DNA from 3 places in the Bacillus sp. 7894-2 genome. Region 1 is predicted to be linked to each of the others. Evidence: riboswitches for the same ligand, from Rfam matches in the RefSeq annotation. Region 1 holds a riboswitch; each other region holds the start of a gene.
What was found. Region 1 has a riboswitch for thiamine pyrophosphate ahead of CHI10_RS09095 (ABC transporter substrate-binding protein). Riboswitches for the same ligand answer to the same signal wherever they lie in the genome.
Positions count from the first base shown of each region.

Region 2: another riboswitch for thiamine pyrophosphate. It lies ahead of tenI (thiazole tautomerase TenI); the one in region 1 lies ahead of CHI10_RS09095 (ABC transporter substrate-binding protein).
Region 3: another riboswitch for thiamine pyrophosphate. It lies ahead of thiM (hydroxyethylthiazole kinase); the one in region 1 lies ahead of CHI10_RS09095 (ABC transporter substrate-binding protein).

Region 1 covers NZ_NPDG01000058.1:115,650-121,883, forward strand. The annotation lists gene CHI10_RS09080 (ABC transporter ATP-binding protein) at 1-172, opposite strand, end outside; gene CHI10_RS09085 (ABC transporter permease) at 169-936, opposite strand; gene CHI10_RS09090 (thiamine-binding protein) at 933-1,226, opposite strand; gene CHI10_RS09095 (ABC transporter substrate-binding protein) at 1,241-2,245, opposite strand; TPP riboswitch at 2,358-2,466, opposite strand; gene CHI10_RS09100 (YkvA family protein) at 2,545-2,958, opposite strand; gene tatA (twin-arginine translocase TatA/TatE family subunit) at 3,197-3,376, shown strand; gene treP (PTS system trehalose-specific EIIBC component) at 3,656-5,059, shown strand; gene CHI10_RS09115 (glycoside hydrolase family 13 protein) at 5,150-6,234, shown strand, end outside.
Region 2 covers NZ_NPDG01000134.1:30,296-36,529, reverse strand. The annotation lists gene thiC (phosphomethylpyrimidine synthase ThiC) at 127-1,908, shown strand; TPP riboswitch at 1,931-2,041, shown strand; gene tenI (thiazole tautomerase TenI) at 2,127-2,735, shown strand; gene thiO (glycine oxidase ThiO) at 2,735-3,856, shown strand; gene thiS (sulfur carrier protein ThiS) at 3,872-4,075, shown strand; gene CHI10_RS19245 (thiazole synthase) at 4,077-4,844, shown strand; gene CHI10_RS19240 (MoeB/ThiF family adenylyltransferase) at 4,841-5,860, shown strand; gene CHI10_RS19235 (hypothetical protein) at 6,015-6,234, shown strand, end outside.
Region 3 covers NZ_NPDG01000015.1:55,358-61,591, forward strand. The annotation lists gene CHI10_RS03265 (hypothetical protein) at 1-64, opposite strand, end outside; gene CHI10_RS03270 (exodeoxyribonuclease III) at 148-903, opposite strand; gene thiE (thiamine phosphate synthase) at 1,038-1,697, opposite strand; gene thiD (bifunctional hydroxymethylpyrimidine kinase/phosphomethylpyrimidine kinase) at 1,687-2,508, opposite strand; gene thiM (hydroxyethylthiazole kinase) at 2,511-3,326, opposite strand; TPP riboswitch at 3,437-3,549, opposite strand; gene CHI10_RS03290 (OsmC family protein) at 3,664-4,122, shown strand; gene CHI10_RS03295 (Cof-type HAD-IIB family hydrolase) at 4,144-4,893, opposite strand; gene CHI10_RS03300 (CBO0543 family protein) at 5,037-5,552, shown strand; gene CHI10_RS03305 (GerAB/ArcD/ProY family transporter) at 5,821-6,234, opposite strand, start outside.

The sequences.
Region 1 (6,234 bases):
CTTCATCAGGCAGGAGAATCCCGCCAATCAGGTTAAAGATGGTGCTCTTTCCGCTGCCTGATGGACCTAAAATCGAAACAAACTCTCCTTCATTTACTTGAAAACTCAAATTGCTTAAAACCTGATTTGAATCGAAACTTTTCGTTAGAGAATTAACCGCTAATTGTATCATTTCCCGTCACTCTCCCTGGACTTCCATTTAATAAGCAAACGTTCTGCCAGTAATATTCCTCCAAAAAGCAGCAAACTTAACAGCATAATCGCAAGTATGGCTACAAAAACACGGTCTGTCCGAAATGAAGAAGAGGCTAGAGTCATATAAACCCCTATTCCGGCTTTAGCTCCGAGCCATTCAGATATTACAGCACCCATCACACTATAGGTTGCAGAGATCTTTAGCCCGGAGAATAAAGATGGAAGGGAATGGGGAAGCTCAAGCTTCCAAAAAAGCTGTCCTTTGCCGGCCCCTGCCATCAGCATATAATGCCTGAGTTCTCCCGGAGTCTGCCGAAAACCATCCAATGCTGCAACAGTAATGGGGAAGAAGCATACCAGCGTAATGACAATAAGCTTTGGAAGAAGGCCAAATCCAAACCAGACAACCAGCAGAGGAGCCAGAACAATTATTGGCACATTCTGTGAAAGGATGAGGAGAGGGTAAACAGACTCCCTAATAAAAGGTAATAAGTGCAGTATTACAGCTGTAAGCAATCCGAATGCAGTGCCAATCGCAAATCCCCAAAGGGAAAGCTGGACTGTCGATTGAAGATGCGGGCGGAAGCCATCCCAGCCCAAAACCGCCTCCTGAATGATATCTGTTGGTGGAGGCAGGAGCCATGCAGGGACTCCTGCCAGATTTACCGCCAGCTCCCAAAAAATGAATAAAAGGAGGAGAACCGCAGCCGGCCTCCATCCTTTCCTTAGCACATTGATCATGGACGGTACTTCTCCGTTAAATCACTCATTTCAATACCATCGGGCTGATAGAGTATCTTAACCTGTGAGATTACATTGCTGCTTCCTATTTCAATCATTTTTCTGTTCATGTCAGCAATGATTTTCAGTAAATGTTCTAAATCGCCTTCCATCGTTGTTTCGAGGGGATGCACTTCGTACTTAACGCCGGATTGCTGAATGATACTGATTGCTTCATCAACGTAAGGAATAACACTTTCCCCATCTTTTGTTTTTGGTATGATTTGAATGCTTACAAGTGCGTTTGCCATTTCATAAACTCTCCTTATTCCGGCAGGAAGTCATTTGTAAATGCTTTGCCGGCATCTAATTCTTTATCTAAAAGACCATTTTCATGCATCCAGTCTGCATAGTTTTCCCAGACCTCAAGCTTTTGTTCTCCCCATCTGGGAGCATCGTCCTGATAGCGCGGGGATAGCCACTCCTGACTCTTTTTGACCAATTCGCTATCCAGGTCTGGAGCATTCTTTAACAGAATATCAGCTGCTTCGCCCGGCTTGTCGATTGCAAATTCATATCCTTTAGCTGCAGCATTTACAAATGCTTTGACAGTTTCCGGATCATCTTCAATCATTTTTTCACTGGTAGCGAGAACAGGCGTGTAGTAATCCAGTTTTTCTGAGTAGTCTGTGAGGTAGACCATATTAATCTTTTCCCCCCGAAGCTCAGCTTCTACACCTGTCCATCCGTAATAAATCCATGCGAAGTCTATATCTCTTTTAACCGCCGTAAAAAAGTCTGCATCTCCCATGTTAACTATTGACACCTTTTCCGCATCCGCATTTTCCTTTTTCATTAGGGAGTCAATTACTGATTTTTCTAAAGGAGCTCCCCACCCGCCATACGTTTTTCCTTCAAAGTCTTTCGGTGATTTAATGTTTTTTTCGACAGGGGATGCAAAACCGGAAGTATTGTGCTGAATGACAGCCGCTATTGATACCAGCGGCACACCCTGTACACGGGCTTCTGTAATGCTTTCCTGATAGCTGACACCGAAATCAGCCTTGCCTGATGCCGTCAATTGATCTGCACCTGCTTCGCCTGGCATGATAATTTCGACATCGAGCCCTTCTTCTTTAAAATAGCCTTTTTCTTTTGCGGCATATAAGCCGGTATGATTGGTATTGGGTGTCCAATCCAGTACGACAGTAACTTCTTTCAATTCTTGTTTGCTGCCTGCATCTTCATTTCCAGTTTCAGCATTCTGACCGCTGCCGGCACAGCCGGTTAGCAGCAGCAGCGCAGAAATAGCTGCTAAACATTTTTTCATAGAGAAACCCCCCAGAAGCTTTTATGTAATAAGGAAAGTTGATATTAGTCTGCCCTGAAAAAATAAAAAACGCCCCGGCATAAAACCGGGACGCATATAAAAAACATTTTAATATGTTTAAGAATATGTTCCCTACGCCGGTATTAGCCAGATCAGGTTCAAAGGGTCAGCATCTTAAGGATGAAGTCTCAACCGGCACACCGGTTCCCCTACATTTCTTGCTATTTAATTTTAAAAGGCATGAATACTTTCCTTGATTTATTATAGCAGACAATATCAAAATGGACACCATTTGAAAGTTATTTCATTTCAATAGTCCGGCTTTCTTTCCAGGTTTTGAATTTCTCAAGTTCACCTGTAATCTGGCTGACGGCAAAACCAAGTACTGCTGCATCATCAAGAATACCCATTCCAATTAAAAAGTCTGGAACCAGGTCGATAGGAGAGACAAAGTATAGGATGGATGCAATAATAAAGATAATTGATTTTTTGGAGATATGCCGGTAATCGCCTTTTGACCATGCCTTAACTAAATCGATCAGCAGCTGAAACTTTTCCCATATATCACTTAACGAAGATTTGTTTTTCTCAGCTTTAAGTGTAGCCTTGTTTAGCAGACCTTTTGTTTTTTCAGGATCCTCCGCATAACGTTTTGCCCTGGAAGAAAATTTTTTATAGCCGTCCTTATAATCTTTCGTTTCTATGTCAGGCATAGCCATCACTCCTATATTGATAATTCGTAAAACAGTTATAATCTATTATTTACCGCATACCTGACATGACATAAACATTTAACCAGGAGAAAAAAATGGAAAAAGCAGTACGGCAGATTTTTATTATAGATTTTATAAAAATATCTCATACTATGATTTTATGAGCCAATCCCCTATAATGGACAATGAACATGATTACTGCTGTTTCAAGCGATATGATATATAAGGAGTGTTCAGCATGTTATCAAACATCGGTATTCCAGGCTTAATTCTCATCCTGGTTCTTGCTCTTATTATTTTTGGTCCTAAAAAACTTCCTGAAATAGGGAGAGCATTCGGGGAGACCTTAAAAGAATTTAAGAAATCTACCCGTGATCTCACTAAAGATGATGATGATGATAATGATAAAAGAAAATAGCCTACTGGTTTAGAACCGGCTTTGCAGACGATTAGTCTCGAAGCCGGTTTTTCTTTTTTATGGCTTTCAAACCGAGTGAATGGGTATATAAAAGAAGGAAAATAAAAAATAGTTGACTAACATGTATATACAGGATAAAATGAAAGCGTAAACAGTTCATGTATATACAAGTTAGTTTGTGTGTAATGGATAGATTTATAAAAATCGAGAACGATAAATGAGAACCTTAAAACTGTTTTTTTCTTTAATATGAAAACGGTAACAGGAGGAGAGCGTAGAATGGCCACAAATAAAGAGTCAGCAGAGCAAATCGTAGAAGCTATCGGGGGCAGGGATAATATCGCTGCGGCCACTCATTGTGTAACAAGGCTGCGTTTTGCATTAAAAGATGAAGGAAAAGTCAATAAAGAAAAGCTCGAAGATATTGATATTGTAAAAGGTTCATTTTCCACCAATGGACAATTCCAGGTTGTGATTGGACAAGGCCTCGTTGATAAAGTATATAAAGAAATGACAGATACAACCGGTATTGGTGAATCGTCAAAAGAAGAGACCAAAAGTGCAGCTGCCGAAAACTTAAATCCCCTGCAGCGTGGAATTAAAACACTGGCTGATATTTTTATTCCTATCCTCCCGGCTATCGTAACAGCTGGTTTGCTGATGGGAATCAACAACATTATGACAGCCCCGGATATTTTCTTCGATGATAAGTCGTTTGTTGATGTTTATACAAACTGGGCTGATCTGGCGAGCATCATTAACCTGATTGCCAATACGGCTTTCGTATTTCTTCCAGGCCTGATTGGATGGAGTGCTGTAAACCGGTTTGGCGGCAGTCCGCTTCTTGGTATGGTGCTTGGTTTGATGCTGGTGCACCCTGATCTTTTAAATGCATGGGGCTATGGTGCAGCAGAGGAAGTCCCGAAGTGGAATTTATTTGGTCTTGAAATTGAAAAAGTAGGTTACCAGGGCCAAGTGTTGCCTGTATTATTTGCTTCATATGTTTTGGCTAAGATAGAAGTATTTCTGCGAAAAAGAATTCCTGATGCGTTTCAGCTTCTGACTGTCGCGCCAATCGCTTTGCTTATTACCGGATTTCTTTCTTTTATTGCCATCGGACCAATTACATTCACGATTGGCAGCTGGATTACAAATGGGGTTGTCGGAATCTTTGATGCTGTTCCGGCCCTTGGAGGCTTGATTTACGGAGGATTATATGCACCTCTTGTTATCACTGGCATGCATCATACATTCCTGGCAGTCGATCTTCAGCTAATCGGCAGCATTGGCGGCACGTTTTTGTGGCCGATGGTGGCACTATCCAATATTGCACAGGGTTCAGCCGCTTTTGCCATGATGCTGTTAAGCAAAGGGAACGAAAAGCTGAAAGGGCTTGCGCTCACTTCTTCCATTTCAGCGTGGCTGGGTGTAACGGAGCCGGCGATGTTTGGGGTTAATCTTCGCTTTAAGTATCCGTTCTTTGCAGCGATTATTGGGTCAGCTGCAGCAGGCATATTCATCACTATAAATGGTGTTAAGGCACCGTCAATTGGAGTAGGCGGCTTGCCGGCATTCTTCTCCATCTTTGCGGAAAACTGGGGTGCTTTCTTTATCGGAATGGGGATTGCCCTAGTTGTGCCGTTTGTATTAACTTTAGCTTTCTCGAAATTTAGAAAAGCTTAAATAAAATGATTGATGCCATGGAGTTCTATGATTCCATGGTATTGCCATTTTTAGGCTTGCTCAATATTTTAATATACCGGAGGTTGCATTATGAAGAAGCAATGGTGGAAAGAGAGTGTAGTTTACCAAATCTACCCTCGAAGCTTCATGGACAGCAATGGAGATGGAATAGGAGATTTAAAGGGAATTATCTCAAGACTTGATTACTTGAAAGAGCTTGGTATTGATGTGGTCTGGCTTTCTCCAGTTTATAAATCACCCAATGATGATAATGGCTATGATATCAGTGATTATCAGGATATTATGCGTGAGTTTGGAACAATGGAGGATTGGGAAGAGCTTCTTGGAGAGCTGCATACAAGAGGCATCAAACTCATTATGGATCTGGTAGTGAACCATAGTTCAGACGAGCATATCTGGTTTTCAGAAGCAAGGAAATCGAAAGATAATCCATACAGGGACTACTATATATGGCGTGAAGGAAAAAGTGGAAAGGAGCCGAATAACTGGGGCAGCAATTTCGGCGGATCTGCCTGGGAGCTTGACGAAAGTACAGGAGAATATTATTTGCATCTGTTTTCAAAAAAACAGCCTGACCTCAACTGGGAGAATCCGAAACTGAGAAAAGAAATTTACGACATGATGACCTGGTGGCTTGAAAAAGGGATTGACGGGTTCAGAATGGATGTAGTCAACTTTATCTCCAAAGTGGAGGGACTTCCAGATGATGAACCAAAGCCAGGGAAGAAATATGCTTCTGGAAGCAAGTATTATCGAAACGGCCCAAAAATTCATGAATACCTGCAGGAGATGAATGAAAAGGCCTTATCGAAGTATGATGTAATGACTGTCGGTGAAATGCCTGGTGTAAATCCGGAGTGGGCTCGGCAGTATACAGGTGAATCACGCAATGAGTTAAATATGGTCTTCCAGTTTGAACATGTTAGTCTCGATAACGGGCCAAATGGCAAATGGGACCTCAAACCCCTTGATCTTTTTGATCTAAAAACAAATCTGACCAAATGGCAAAATGAACTGGATGAGGTTGGCTGGAACAGTCTTTATTTTAATAATCATGATCAGCCGCGCTCTGTTTCAAGATTCGGGAATGATGGAGAGTATTGGGATAAGTCAGCAAAGATGCTGGCAACATTGCTGCATATGATGAAGGGAAC
Region 2 (6,234 bases), on a different contig from region 1:
TTTCTTTGTGCATAGACATCTACGGTTAAGCCGGTCCATCATTATGTGGACCGGCTTTTTTACATATCTTGCACTACCTCGGTTCCAGGTCTCGTCCTTATATTTTTAATAAGGGAGAGATGATCAATGACTGCAAGTTCTTTAAATCAGGAGAGTATTTCTATTATGCCGAGCTTTACTGGCAGCAAAAAAATCTATGTGGAAGGATCCAGACCGGATATCAAGGTTCCAATGCGGGAGATAGAATTAAGTCCCACCACCGGTACTTTTGGAGAAGAAATCAATGAGCCGGTTCGCGTATATGATACGAGCGGGCCTTATACGGATCCTCAATACACGTCCGATCTAAAAACAGGGCTTCCCGCTCTGAAAAGCCGGTGGATTCAGGAACGCGGGGATGTTGAAGAGTATGATGGGCGGGAAATTAAGCCCGAGGATAACGGGTTCCGCGATGAACATGATCCGCGTGCTAATCATAAAGTCTTTCCTGGCTTATCCCGCAAGCCATTGAGAGCGATTAAGGGGAAGAATGTCACCCAGCTTCACTATGCAAAAAAGGGAATCATTACTCCAGAGATGGAGTTTATAGCCATTCGGGAAAATATGGAACCTGAATTTGTCCGGTCTGAAGTAGCGAGGGGCCGGGCAATCATTCCTTCCAATATCAATCATCCTGAGACAGAGCCAATGATCATCGGAAGGAATTTTCATGTGAAAATTAATGCGAACATTGGAAACTCGGCTGTTTCATCCTCTATTGAAGAAGAGGTCGAGAAAATGACCTGGGCTACCCGCTGGGGAGCAGATACAATTATGGATCTGTCTACAGGCAAGAATATTCATACTACACGCGAATGGATTATTAGAAACTCCGCCGTTCCGGTCGGTACTGTTCCCATTTATCAGGCACTTGAAAAGGTTAATGGCATTGCCGAGGATCTTACGTGGGAAGTATACAGGGATACCTTAATTGAACAGGCAGAGCAGGGGGTTGACTACTTTACCATTCATGCCGGTGTCCTTTTACGTTATGTACCGCTTACTGCCAAAAGGCTGACCGGAATTGTTTCGAGAGGCGGATCCATTATGGCACAGTGGTGCCTGCATCATCATCAAGAGAACTTTTTATATACACACTTTGAAGAAATCTGCGAGATCATGAAAGCTTATGATGTGGCCTTCTCCCTGGGGGATGGACTGCGGCCGGGATCGATTGCAGATGCAAATGATGAGGCTCAATTTGCGGAGCTTGAAACACTAGGGGAGCTGACGAAAATTGCCTGGGAACATGATGTACAGGTAATGGTCGAGGGACCTGGCCATGTTCCAATGCATTTAATCAAAGAGAATATGGATAAACAATTAGAAATCTGTAAAGAAGCACCATTCTACACACTCGGACCCCTTACGACTGATATAGCTCCGGGGTATGACCATATTACCTCTGCAATCGGGGCTGCCATGATAGGCTGGTATGGGACGGCGATGCTTTGCTATGTTACCCCTAAAGAACATTTGGGTTTGCCAAATAGAGATGATGTGCGCGAGGGTGTCATCACGTATAAAATTGCAGCCCATGCTGCAGATCTGGCAAAGGGACATCCAGGAGCACAAAAAAGGGATGACGCCCTGTCAAAAGCCCGTTTTGAATTCCGCTGGAGAGATCAATTCAATCTCTCATTGGATCCTGAGCGCGCTTTGGAATTCCATGATGAAACCCTGCCGGCTGAAGGGGCAAAAACCGCTCATTTCTGTTCCATGTGCGGACCAAAATTCTGCAGCATGAGAATTTCTCAGGATATCCGGAAATATGCAATAGAGAATAAGCTTGACACGGATGAAGCGATACAGAAAGGCATGGAAGAAAAAGCTGAGGAATTTAAAAAGTCCGGGACCATTTATCAGTAAATGAATAGTAGCTTAATAGTTATGTATCCGCTGGGGGTGCCTGTTTGCAGGCTGAGATTAAAGCAAAAGCTTTAAGACCCTTGGAACCTGATCTGGCATGAATACCAGCGTAGGGAAGTGGGGATTGGGTCTGAATTCTATGGCCACATACCTCCGCTTTCTATTTAGAAGGTGGTTTTTTATTGCAGAAAATCTAAAAAAGCTTGGGGGCAGCCGCTATGAAAAAACAGCTTCATGTTATATCAGATGGAAAGCTTTCTCCAGAGTCCTTCGCTGAATTAGCAGTTGAATTGGAACCCTTTACAGATAGATTCCACTTACGGGAAAAACATCGAACCTCAAGAGAGATATATGAAGGAGTTCAGCTGCTTCTTAATAAGGGAGTTCCTGTTCATAAAATCGTTATAAATGATCGTGTGGATGTTGCCTGGGCGTTTAGAACGGGTGTGCATCTTGCTTTTCACAGCCTTCCAGTCCATGTTGTCAAAATTCATTTTCCAGATATACCCATAGGATGTTCCGTACATTCTCTTGAAGAAGCAAAAGAGGCTGCAAAACAAGGGGCTGATTATATCCTGTTTGGGCACATATTTGAAACCGATTCAAAGAAGGGAGTTCCGCCAAGGGGCACTGGGTCACTGGAGGCTCTTAAAAAGGCAGTAGATATTCCTGTATTGGCAATTGGGGGCATGGAACCAGAGAAAGTACCGGAGGTTTTGAAGGCGGGGGCAGACGGCATTGCTGTAATGTCGGCGATTTTGCAGGCAAAGGACCCTGTAGAAGAAGCAAAGCTTTTTGCAAAAAAATTAAATGAGGAGGGGAAATGATGAGGAAAATGTTTGATGCCGTTATAGTCGGAGGCGGCATTAACGGAAGCTCCATTGCTTTTCAACTGGCTAAAAGAGGGTATAAAGCGGCCGTTTTGGATATGGGGAAAATAGCCGGCAAAGCTTCAGGAGCAGCAGCTGGAATTTTAGGAGCCCAAACGGAACTGATAGAAGACGGCCCGCTATTTCAGCTGGCATGCAAAAGCCGCTCCATGTACCGGAGCCTGATTCCTGAACTGGAAGATTTATCACAGGTGCATATTGGCTATCAAAATAAGGGTGTATATAAAGTGGCGGCTAGTAAAGAAGAAGAGCAGGCATTAAAAAGATTGATAGAAAGACAGCAAACCGCGGATGAGCAGGCCGAATGGCTTTCGATTGATGACCTGATCAAACGTGAACCCTTCGTATCAAACAAATTGAGGGGATCCATGTATATACCGAATGACGGACAGGTACAGGCATATGAATTGTCTCTTGCTATTGCAAAAGCTGCAATAGCCCTCGGCGCAGAAATTTATGAGTATACACATGTAACAGATTTTATTTTAAAAGATGAAAAGGTTTATGGGGTGAGAACCAGCCAGGGAGAATTTCTTGCAGATTCCGTTATTGTTGCTTCGGGGGCCTGGAGCAGGGGGATTCTTGAGAGAACGGGCCTAACGCTCCCCATTAATCCCGTTAAAGGCGAGTGCTTCTCGGTCAAAATTGAAAAACCGCTTGTACAGGGGACGATCTTTTCACACGGATGCTATATCGTTCCTAAGAAATCCGGGAGGCTGGTAGTTGGAGCGACGGTTAAAGTTAATTCATTTGATGAGAAGGTGACCCTTGAGGGGATATCCTCGCTGATGGAAAAGGCGAAAAAACTGGTCCCGGATATAGTGAAGGCTGAATGGGAGCGTGCCTGGACAGGGATTCGACCCCAATCGGCTGATGGGCAGCCTTTTTTGGGAGAACATCCTGCTTATAGGGGGCTATATATTGCTGCGGGCCATTTTCGGAATGGGATCCTCCTTGCCCCGGCAACTGGAGTGCTGATGGCAGACATCCTCGAAGGCAAGACGGAGCAGTTTAATCCGTTTAAGCTGTCCCGCCTTGAATCTTTAGTTCACACGTAAACAAGGGGTGATATTATGAATGTTGTCATTAACGGAGATCCTATGGTGCTGCCGGCAGCAGTTAATTCTGTTTCAGCTCTGCTTAAGCATTTCAATTTGGAGCAAAAGGTAGTTATTGTCGAACTGAACCAGCATATTTTGGATAAAGCAGCGCATGCAATAACCATTCTGTCAGATGGGGATCGAATCGAAATTGTACACTTTGTAGGAGGCGGATGACTTGTTGAAAATTGGACCATATGAATTTAGCTCACGGCTATTGCTCGGAACAGGAAAATATCCAAACTTTGATGTGCAAAGCGAAGCTGTAGAAGCGTCGGGAACTGAGGTGCTTACGTTTGCTGTGCGCCGTATGAACATTTTTGAAGCGAACCAGCCCAACTTTTTGGAAAAGCTTGATTTAAAGAAATATAAATTACTCCCTAATACGGCAGGAGCAAGTACAGCCGATGAGGCTGTCCGAATTGCCAGGCTATCCAAAGCTTCAGGCTTATGCGACATGATTAAGGTTGAGGTGATTGGATGCAGCAAAACGCTTCTTCCCGATCCAATAGAAACTATAAAAGCAGCGGAAATCCTATTAGACGAGGGTTTTATTGTTCTCCCCTATACTTCTGATGATGTCGTGCTTGCTCGAAAACTTGAAGAACTAGGATGCCATGCTGTCATGCCATGTGCTTCTCCGATTGGCTCAGGACAGGGAATCATTAATCCTATTAATCTTCAATTTATTACAGAACAGGCTGATGTGCCGGTTATTGTTGATGCTGGAATTGGGAGCCCGGCAGATGTGGCATTGGCAATGGAGCTGGGAGCTGATGGAGTACTATTGAATACAGCCGTTTCCTCTGCTGATGATCCTGTTAAAATGGCAAAAGCAATGAAACTCGCCATTGAAGCAGGGAGGATGGGCTATGAAGCAGGCCGGATGCCGAAAAAACGGTATGCATCAGCAAGCAGCCCGGCGGAAGGAATGGTTTTTAGTTGAGTGAGCGATACTCCCGCCAGATGTTATTTCCCCCGATTGGCAAAGAAGGACAAAAAAAGCTGAGGGGAAAACACGCTTTGATTATAGGGGCTGGTGCATTAGGGGCTGCAAATGCTGAAACTCTCACAAGGGCAGGCGTCGGCAAATTAACCATTGCCGATCGGGATTATGTGGAGTGGAGCAACCTGCAGCGTCAGCAGCTTTATTGTGAAGAAGATGCTGTACGAAAAGTGCCAAAAGCGATAGCAGCGGCTAAACGCCTAAAAGCCATCAATTCAGAGGTGCAAATTTTCGCACGTATTATGGATGTAGGTGTACAGGAAATGGAAGAGCTGATTGAGGATGTTGATTTAATCATCGATTCAACCGATAATTTTGACATTCGCTTTCTGATCAATGATATTTCTCAAAAGCACCGGATTCCCTGGATATATGGAGGCTGTGTAGGGAGCTATGGTTTAAGCTATACCATCTTGCCCGGGGTGTCACCGTGCCTGAATTGCCTGATGGACAAATTGCCAATGGGGGGAATAACCTGCGATACGGCTGGTGTTATTCAGCCAGCTATTCAAATGGTTGCGGCTCACCAGTCTGTTGAGGCATTAAAGATATTGGCAGAAGACATGGAATCCTTACGCGCGACACTTGTTTCTTTTGATGTATGGAAAAATCAATTTAGTTCTGTGAATGTTTCTTCCTTAAAAGATCCTGAGTGCTTAACCTGTGGGACTAATCCAGCTTATCCCTTCCTGGCTTATGAAAATCAGACAAAAACAGCGCTGTTATGCGGAAGGGATACCGTTCAAATCAGGCCCCCAGCCCTTCAAAAAATGGATATTGCATATCTGGAAAAATTTCTGGTATCTCAAGGAATCAACGTAGAGAGCAATCCTTATTTGCTTTCATTTTCGATCGATGGCACCAGAGTGGCTGTATTCAAGGATGGAAGAGTGCTGGTGCATGGGGTAAGAGACATTCTACAGGCAAAGAACCTTTATCATCGTTTCCTTGGATAATGGGTTTTGCCTGTCCGCATAGCATTTGAAGGCTAAAAGAAAATAGACCTGTCCATTCTTTATTTGAAGGGCAGGTCTTTTTGGGTAATGGCAGGTTCGCTTGAATTTACTTCAGATTGGGGATAATTACTGTAAACATTGAGAGGAGAGAATTATGAACATTGATTCCATAAGGTTCACCGATCCTCCTGTCCATCATCAATTCCCGCCATTATATGAGAACCTGGGACTTCCTGAAGCATCTTCCTTTATTGAACAGAAATATGAATTTGATTTTACAATTGGAAAAACAAAAAGAACTGGGTATGGAAGTATTCGAATGTATAAGCAATATGGAGAGTATAAGGTGAGAATTTCTGAAAAATTAACCGGAT
Region 3 (6,234 bases), on a different contig from region 1:
TCCGGAAAGGCGGATACACTCTTTCAATAAGAACAAAAAGCTTCAGCATTTCTGTTTTGTTCATAAAACCATTCCTTTAGCTAATCTTAATTCAATTATTGCCTGTTTTTCTAAAACAAAACCCCTGCACATTGCAGAGGCTTCATCCTATAGATCCATTTCAAGGACTACCGGGCAATGGTCGCTGCCCATAATGTCGCAATGAATTTGTGAATCTATTATTTTTTCCTGAAGCTTTTCTGACACAATAAAATAATCGATCCGCCAGCCGATATTCCGCTCCCTTACTTTTGCCATATACGACCACCATGTATAGGCACCCTCGGCTTCCGGATATTTATAGCGGAAGGCATCAACAAACCCGGAACCAAGCAAACTGGTCATTCTTTCACGTTCTTCATCGGTAAACCCGGAATTTCCGCGATTGGATTTTGCATTCTTTAAATCTATTTCATTATGGGCCACGTTTAAGTCACCACACATAATAACAGGCTTTATTTCATCCAGCCCGAGCAAATACTCCCGAATCCGCTCTTCCCATTCAAGGCGGTATGGAAGCCGGGCCAGGTCACGCTTTGAGTTTGGCGTATAGACATTCACCAGATAAAAGCCTTCATACTCAAGCGTGAGAATCCTGCCTTCTGGTTCTGTTTCCTCATCGCCCAATCCATAGCGGACAGAGATAGGCTCTTTTTTCGTAAATACAGCTGTACCCGAATATCCTTTTTTAAGCGCATAATTCCAATATTGGTGATAGCCATCCAGGATGAGCTCAATCTGTCCCTCCTGCAATTTGGACTCCTGGATGCAAAAGATGTCTGCATCCACCTCTTTGAAGTAATCTGTGAAGCCTTTTTTCACACAGGCCCTAATGCCATTCACATTCCATGATACGAGTTTCATTGCAATTGTATCTCCTTACGAAAAAATCTGTATGAGTACAACATTACCATGGCTTTTCAATAATTGCATAGTAATAAACACTGAAACTTGAAAGGCAATCGATAATACTGATTTTTTAAAAAAAATGCTCAAAATTAATGGACATTTCTCCTTACTGCTTCTTTTAACTCCCTGGCTGATTTTTCAGGGGAATCCGCCTGGCTGATTGCCGTAATGACTGAAACACCGTCTGCTCCAGCAGCCATAATGGGAGGTGTATTTTTAGAGTTAATTCCGCCAATACCTACCACAGGAATCTGGATAGAAGCAGATCTCAATTCCTTTAAAAAAGTAAGACCCTGAACTGCTTTGGCATCTTTCTTTGTGCTTGTCGGATAAATAGGGCCAATGCCGAGGTAATCTGCTCCCTGCCGGATTGCTGCTTCTGCTTCAATCATATTATGAACGGACACGCCAAGGATTTTGCTGCCGATTTTTCTCCTGACCACATCTGCCGGTTCGTCTTCCTGGCCTATATGGACTCCATCTGCATTAATAGTAAGCGCCAATTCAATGTCATCATTGACGATAAAAGAAATGCCGCTCTCGTTGCAGATTGCCTGAAGCCTTTTTGCAAGAGATTCCTTCTCTTTGCCTTGCAGGCATCCTGCACCTTTTTCACGGAATTGAAACAGGGATATGCCCCCATTAATTGCTGATCGGAGAATATCTTCAGGCTCTTGGAAGCAATTTACGCTTCCCATTATTAAATATACTTTAAGCAGCTCACTCATTTCCTCTGAATTAATTCTCATGAACGAAATTCTCCTTTTTCTTCAAATTATAAGCCCAATGATTGGTTGGTCCATGACCGCTGCCAATTCTTAAGTCATGTTCAATTGCTGCCTGGATAAATTGCTTTGCACGATCAACAGCCTGCGGCACAGAAAAGCCTTCAGCGAGTCCGGCTGTAATGGCAGCCGAAAAGGTGCAGCCAGTACCGTGCGTGTTTACTGTTTGTATTCTATTACTCTTGAACTCGGTAAAACTTTCACCGTCAAATAATAGATCGGCAGCCACTTTTCCCTCATCATGGCCGCCCTTAATGATGACATGTCTCGCTCCAAGCCTATGTAGTTCTTTTGCTGCCTTCCGTTTATCTTTCATTGAACGAATATTAGCATCCGTTAAAACCTCCGCCTCGGGTATATTGGGTGTAATCACCATCGAGAGCGGAATTAGATGCTTTTTCATCGCTAAAATGGCTTCAGTCTGAAGAAGACATGCTCCACCTTTTGCTATCATCACCGGATCAATGACGATATTGTTCCATCCGTATTCCGCAATCTCCTTTGAAACCGTCTCGATAATTTCAGCACTAAAGAGCATACCTGACTTGACTGCATCAGGCCTTAAATCCTCTCCAATGGATTGTAATTGTGACGCAACAGCCTCTGCGGTCATGGGATAAACTCCCTGCACTCCCCTGGTGTTTTGTGCCGTTACGGCAGTTAACGCTGACATGCCGAAAACACCGAGTTCCTGAAAGGTTTTTAAATCTGCCTGAATACCAGCACCGCCGCCGCTGTCTGATCCTGCTATGGTTAAAGCTTTGTTCACCTTCATTTTTATTCCCCTCCTACCTGACTAAAAGAGCCGCGCAATTCAACATCTGAGGCTGAGATAGTATATAAGCTATTCAAGAACTCTATTTGGAAAGTGCCCGGGCCCCTGCCATCCGTTTTTTCTGCAGCGATTTCGGCGGCAGAGCCATACACGACCAATGAAGCAGCTGCCGCTTTTACTGGATCCTTTTCAACAGCAGCGAAAGCTCCAATAACAGAAGTCAAAAGGCATCCGGCACCCGTTACTTTCGTTAACAGGGGATGTCCATTGTTAATGGTAAAAGTGGCTCTTCCATCTGAAATGATGTCCTGTTTTCCTGTAATGACGGTGACTGCACCAAGTTTATTTGCTGCTGACTTTGCGAGCTCAGAAGTGTTTCCCTCTGCTTCTCCTGCATCAACGCCCTTAATATTCCATTTCTGTCCTGCTGCATTGGCAATTTCTGCTGCATTTCCTCTTATGATGCTAATATCTAATTCTTCCATTATTCTATTGGCTGTTTCTGTGCGATAGGCTGTCGCGCCGGCACCAACCGGATCAAAGATTACCGGCACCCCATGCTGATTGGCTGATTTTCCTGCGATAAGCATGCTTTTCACTTCTTTTTCAGTCAATGTTCCCATGTTGAGAACCAGTGCCCCGGCAATTTTAGCCATATCACCCGCCTCTTCATGCGCATATGCCATTACAGGTGATGCCCCAATTGCCAGCAGGCCATTGGCAGTGAAATTGGTTACCACCACATTGGTGATATTATGTACTAAAGGATTAAACTCTCTTACTTTTTCCAATAGACTGCTAATCTCTTGAATGTTCACATTCATTCCTCCTCTGCGTTTGCCGCTCAATAGCCTTTGAAAAGAGAACAAAATAAAAACCAGATCCATATAAGGACCTGGCTGAATAATCTATAGAGAATTATGTTTGTTCTCCGAAATTACTACTTTCCTACGCTGGTATGATCCAGATCAGGTCCGAAGGGTAAAAAACAGTCCGGTTTCTTTCTCAGCCCGCGAGCATCGGGCACCCCTAGCAGTAAAACTATTAAGTTGGCTGTTTTTATCTTAGCCTGAATCATGAAATCTGTAAAGCTTGCAATTCTGCCGCTTCCTCTTTAAGGTGTAAGTAAGAATACATAGCTTGGAGGATTCAAATATGGCTGAACACCATTTTCACTTGAAAGCACATTGGCCTGGTCTTCGCAATGATGTTGGGGAAATAGAAACAGGCGGCCTGAGAACACAGGTATCCATTCCACCGGAAATGGACGGTCCCGGAATCGGAACGAATCCGGATGAAATGCTGCTCGGGGCGGCGGCTACTTGTTATATTATTACACTTGCAGCCATGATGGAACGCAGCCGGCTCGATAAAGAGGACCTTACAATGGAGTCGGTAGGAGTTGTTGATGTCACCAAAGGGGTGATTACTTACAAAAAAATTATTCATCACCCAGTTATTGTGCTTAAATCAGACGCTGATGATAAGGACCATACTCTTGCACATAAGCTTGTCCAAAAAGCAGAAGCATCCTGTATGATCTCAAGGGCGATTAAAGGAAATGTGGAAGTGGAAGTACAGGAAACCATTCGTAAAAATCAAACACCGGCCTGATAGCCGGTGTTTTGGTTTAAGTTATAGAGCCCATTTGCGGATGGCCAGTGCAACACCGGCTTCATCATTTGTTCCTGTCACAGCATCGGCTGTCTCTTTAACAATGTCCTGTGCATTGCCCATCGCTATTCCCCAGCCTGATTCTTTAATCATGGCAATATCGTTCAAGCTGTCTCCCATCGCCATTACATTTTCCATTGAAATACCAAGGAGGTCGGTTACTTTTAGGATACCTTTGGCTTTGTTGATGCCTAAAGCATTGACTTCTATATTGGTTAAGCTGGAATTAGTAATTTCCAGGTTGCCTTTAGACTGAAGCTCTTTATGAATCAGCTCCCTGATCGCATCATCTGAAATATCAAATCCAAATTTAAGCCATTCATGATCATGGATATTTTCCGGCATTTCGTTCATCCACACGCGCTCGCAGCTGGTTGCCCAGAAATTGGTCTTGTGTGTCTTAGACAGATTCCACATCCATTCCATTACTTTAGAATCCACTGGAGCTCTTAAAATGGATTCACCACCAGGTCCAAATATTTCGCTGCCATTTACCGTGATCAAATAAGAATTTAATTTTAGAGAATCAGCATGATCGCCTGCCGTTAACCTGGATCTGCCGGTGCTCAAAATGACTTCGATTCCTTTCTCCTTTGCTTCTTTTATAGCTGCACGGTTCTCTTCAGGAATTTCCCCTTTGGAGTTCAGTAATGTTCCATCCATATCAAGGGCGATTAATTTGATCTGCGGGGGAATTTTTGCTTCTTTCATAGTCCTCTTCCTTTCTTCAATTAACACAATAAAGCCATTATATAGGTAAGTCCGCTTTCCTTCAAAGAAGGCGCATTTTAGATGAATATTTTTTTGTGAAATGGAAATACCTGTATGTATTAAATGTAAAAGGTGATGTTACTATGTATCTTGCACTTGTAATCATCGTATGGATATTGTTCGCTTACCGCTTTATTGACTGGTCGCAGTGGAAAAAGCAATATCCTACTGTCTTATTTTTTATTGCGATCAACCTGACCTACAATATGCTCTATTTTAATCATACACTGTGGGCTTTTAGAGGTATTACGGCTGAATGGCTAAATCATTCGATTATTAACTTAGCTTTCACATTTTTTATTACTCCTATGGCTCTGATTATTTACCTGCAGCGCTACCCTGACAATAAAAAACAGGGATACATTTACTCTGCTATATGGATTGGCTTTTTTACCATTATTCAATCACTGTTTGCCCACAAAGGAATGTATGTGTACGATAACGGCTGGAACAGCTGGCATAACATTTGGCTGAATATCGCTCTATTTGCTGTATTGCGAATCCACTATCGAAGACCTGCGGTTGCCATGCTGATTTCCCTGCCTGCTGCGGTGGTATTCTACTTATTTTTTCCGTTTCCATTGGACAGCCTAAAATAAATGCATACATAAAGCGAGGTGTACTGGAATGATCATTCAGAACGACTTGTCTGTGTCCTTATTTTTGCTCCTTCTGTTCTTAACCTATGCATTGATGTGGTTTTATTTAATTAGGAAAAAAATCAATAAATAATTTAGGGCAGACTAATTGGTTAGAGCTTCCCATCAGTTAGTTTATGTTAGTTTTGTATAGGATTGGTCGAGGCTCTCCACATGGAGCACCTCGACACTGTGTATTCTTCTTTTCTGCCTGCCAGCAACTGTTCAATTAGTTTTTATTAATTTGAGATGTTGCGTTTTTCTCCTTAACCTTTTTTCTGATTTCAGCAACTAGCCAAGTAAAAGGAGGAATTGTGAAGGAGATCAAAGCAGTCAGAGGATAATATTTAGATATGTAATCAGAAATAAAATGATTATAATTTTTAATACCGAAAACAGTGAATAACACAACTACTATTACAGAAGCAAAGTGTACCCCCCATTTACCTTTATCTTTGAACCAGGGCTCAAAGCTTTTTCCAATCGAACTGTGCAGGACAGAAATACGGATGATCCCGCCAAATACAATTACGATAATTCCATAAACATCAAAACGTTCCACAAATCCGAAAGAAACAAGTCTCACGATACTTTGTGCAGGATATTCAAGTGTTCTAACTAACTGCTCCCCAAAAACAGCCAA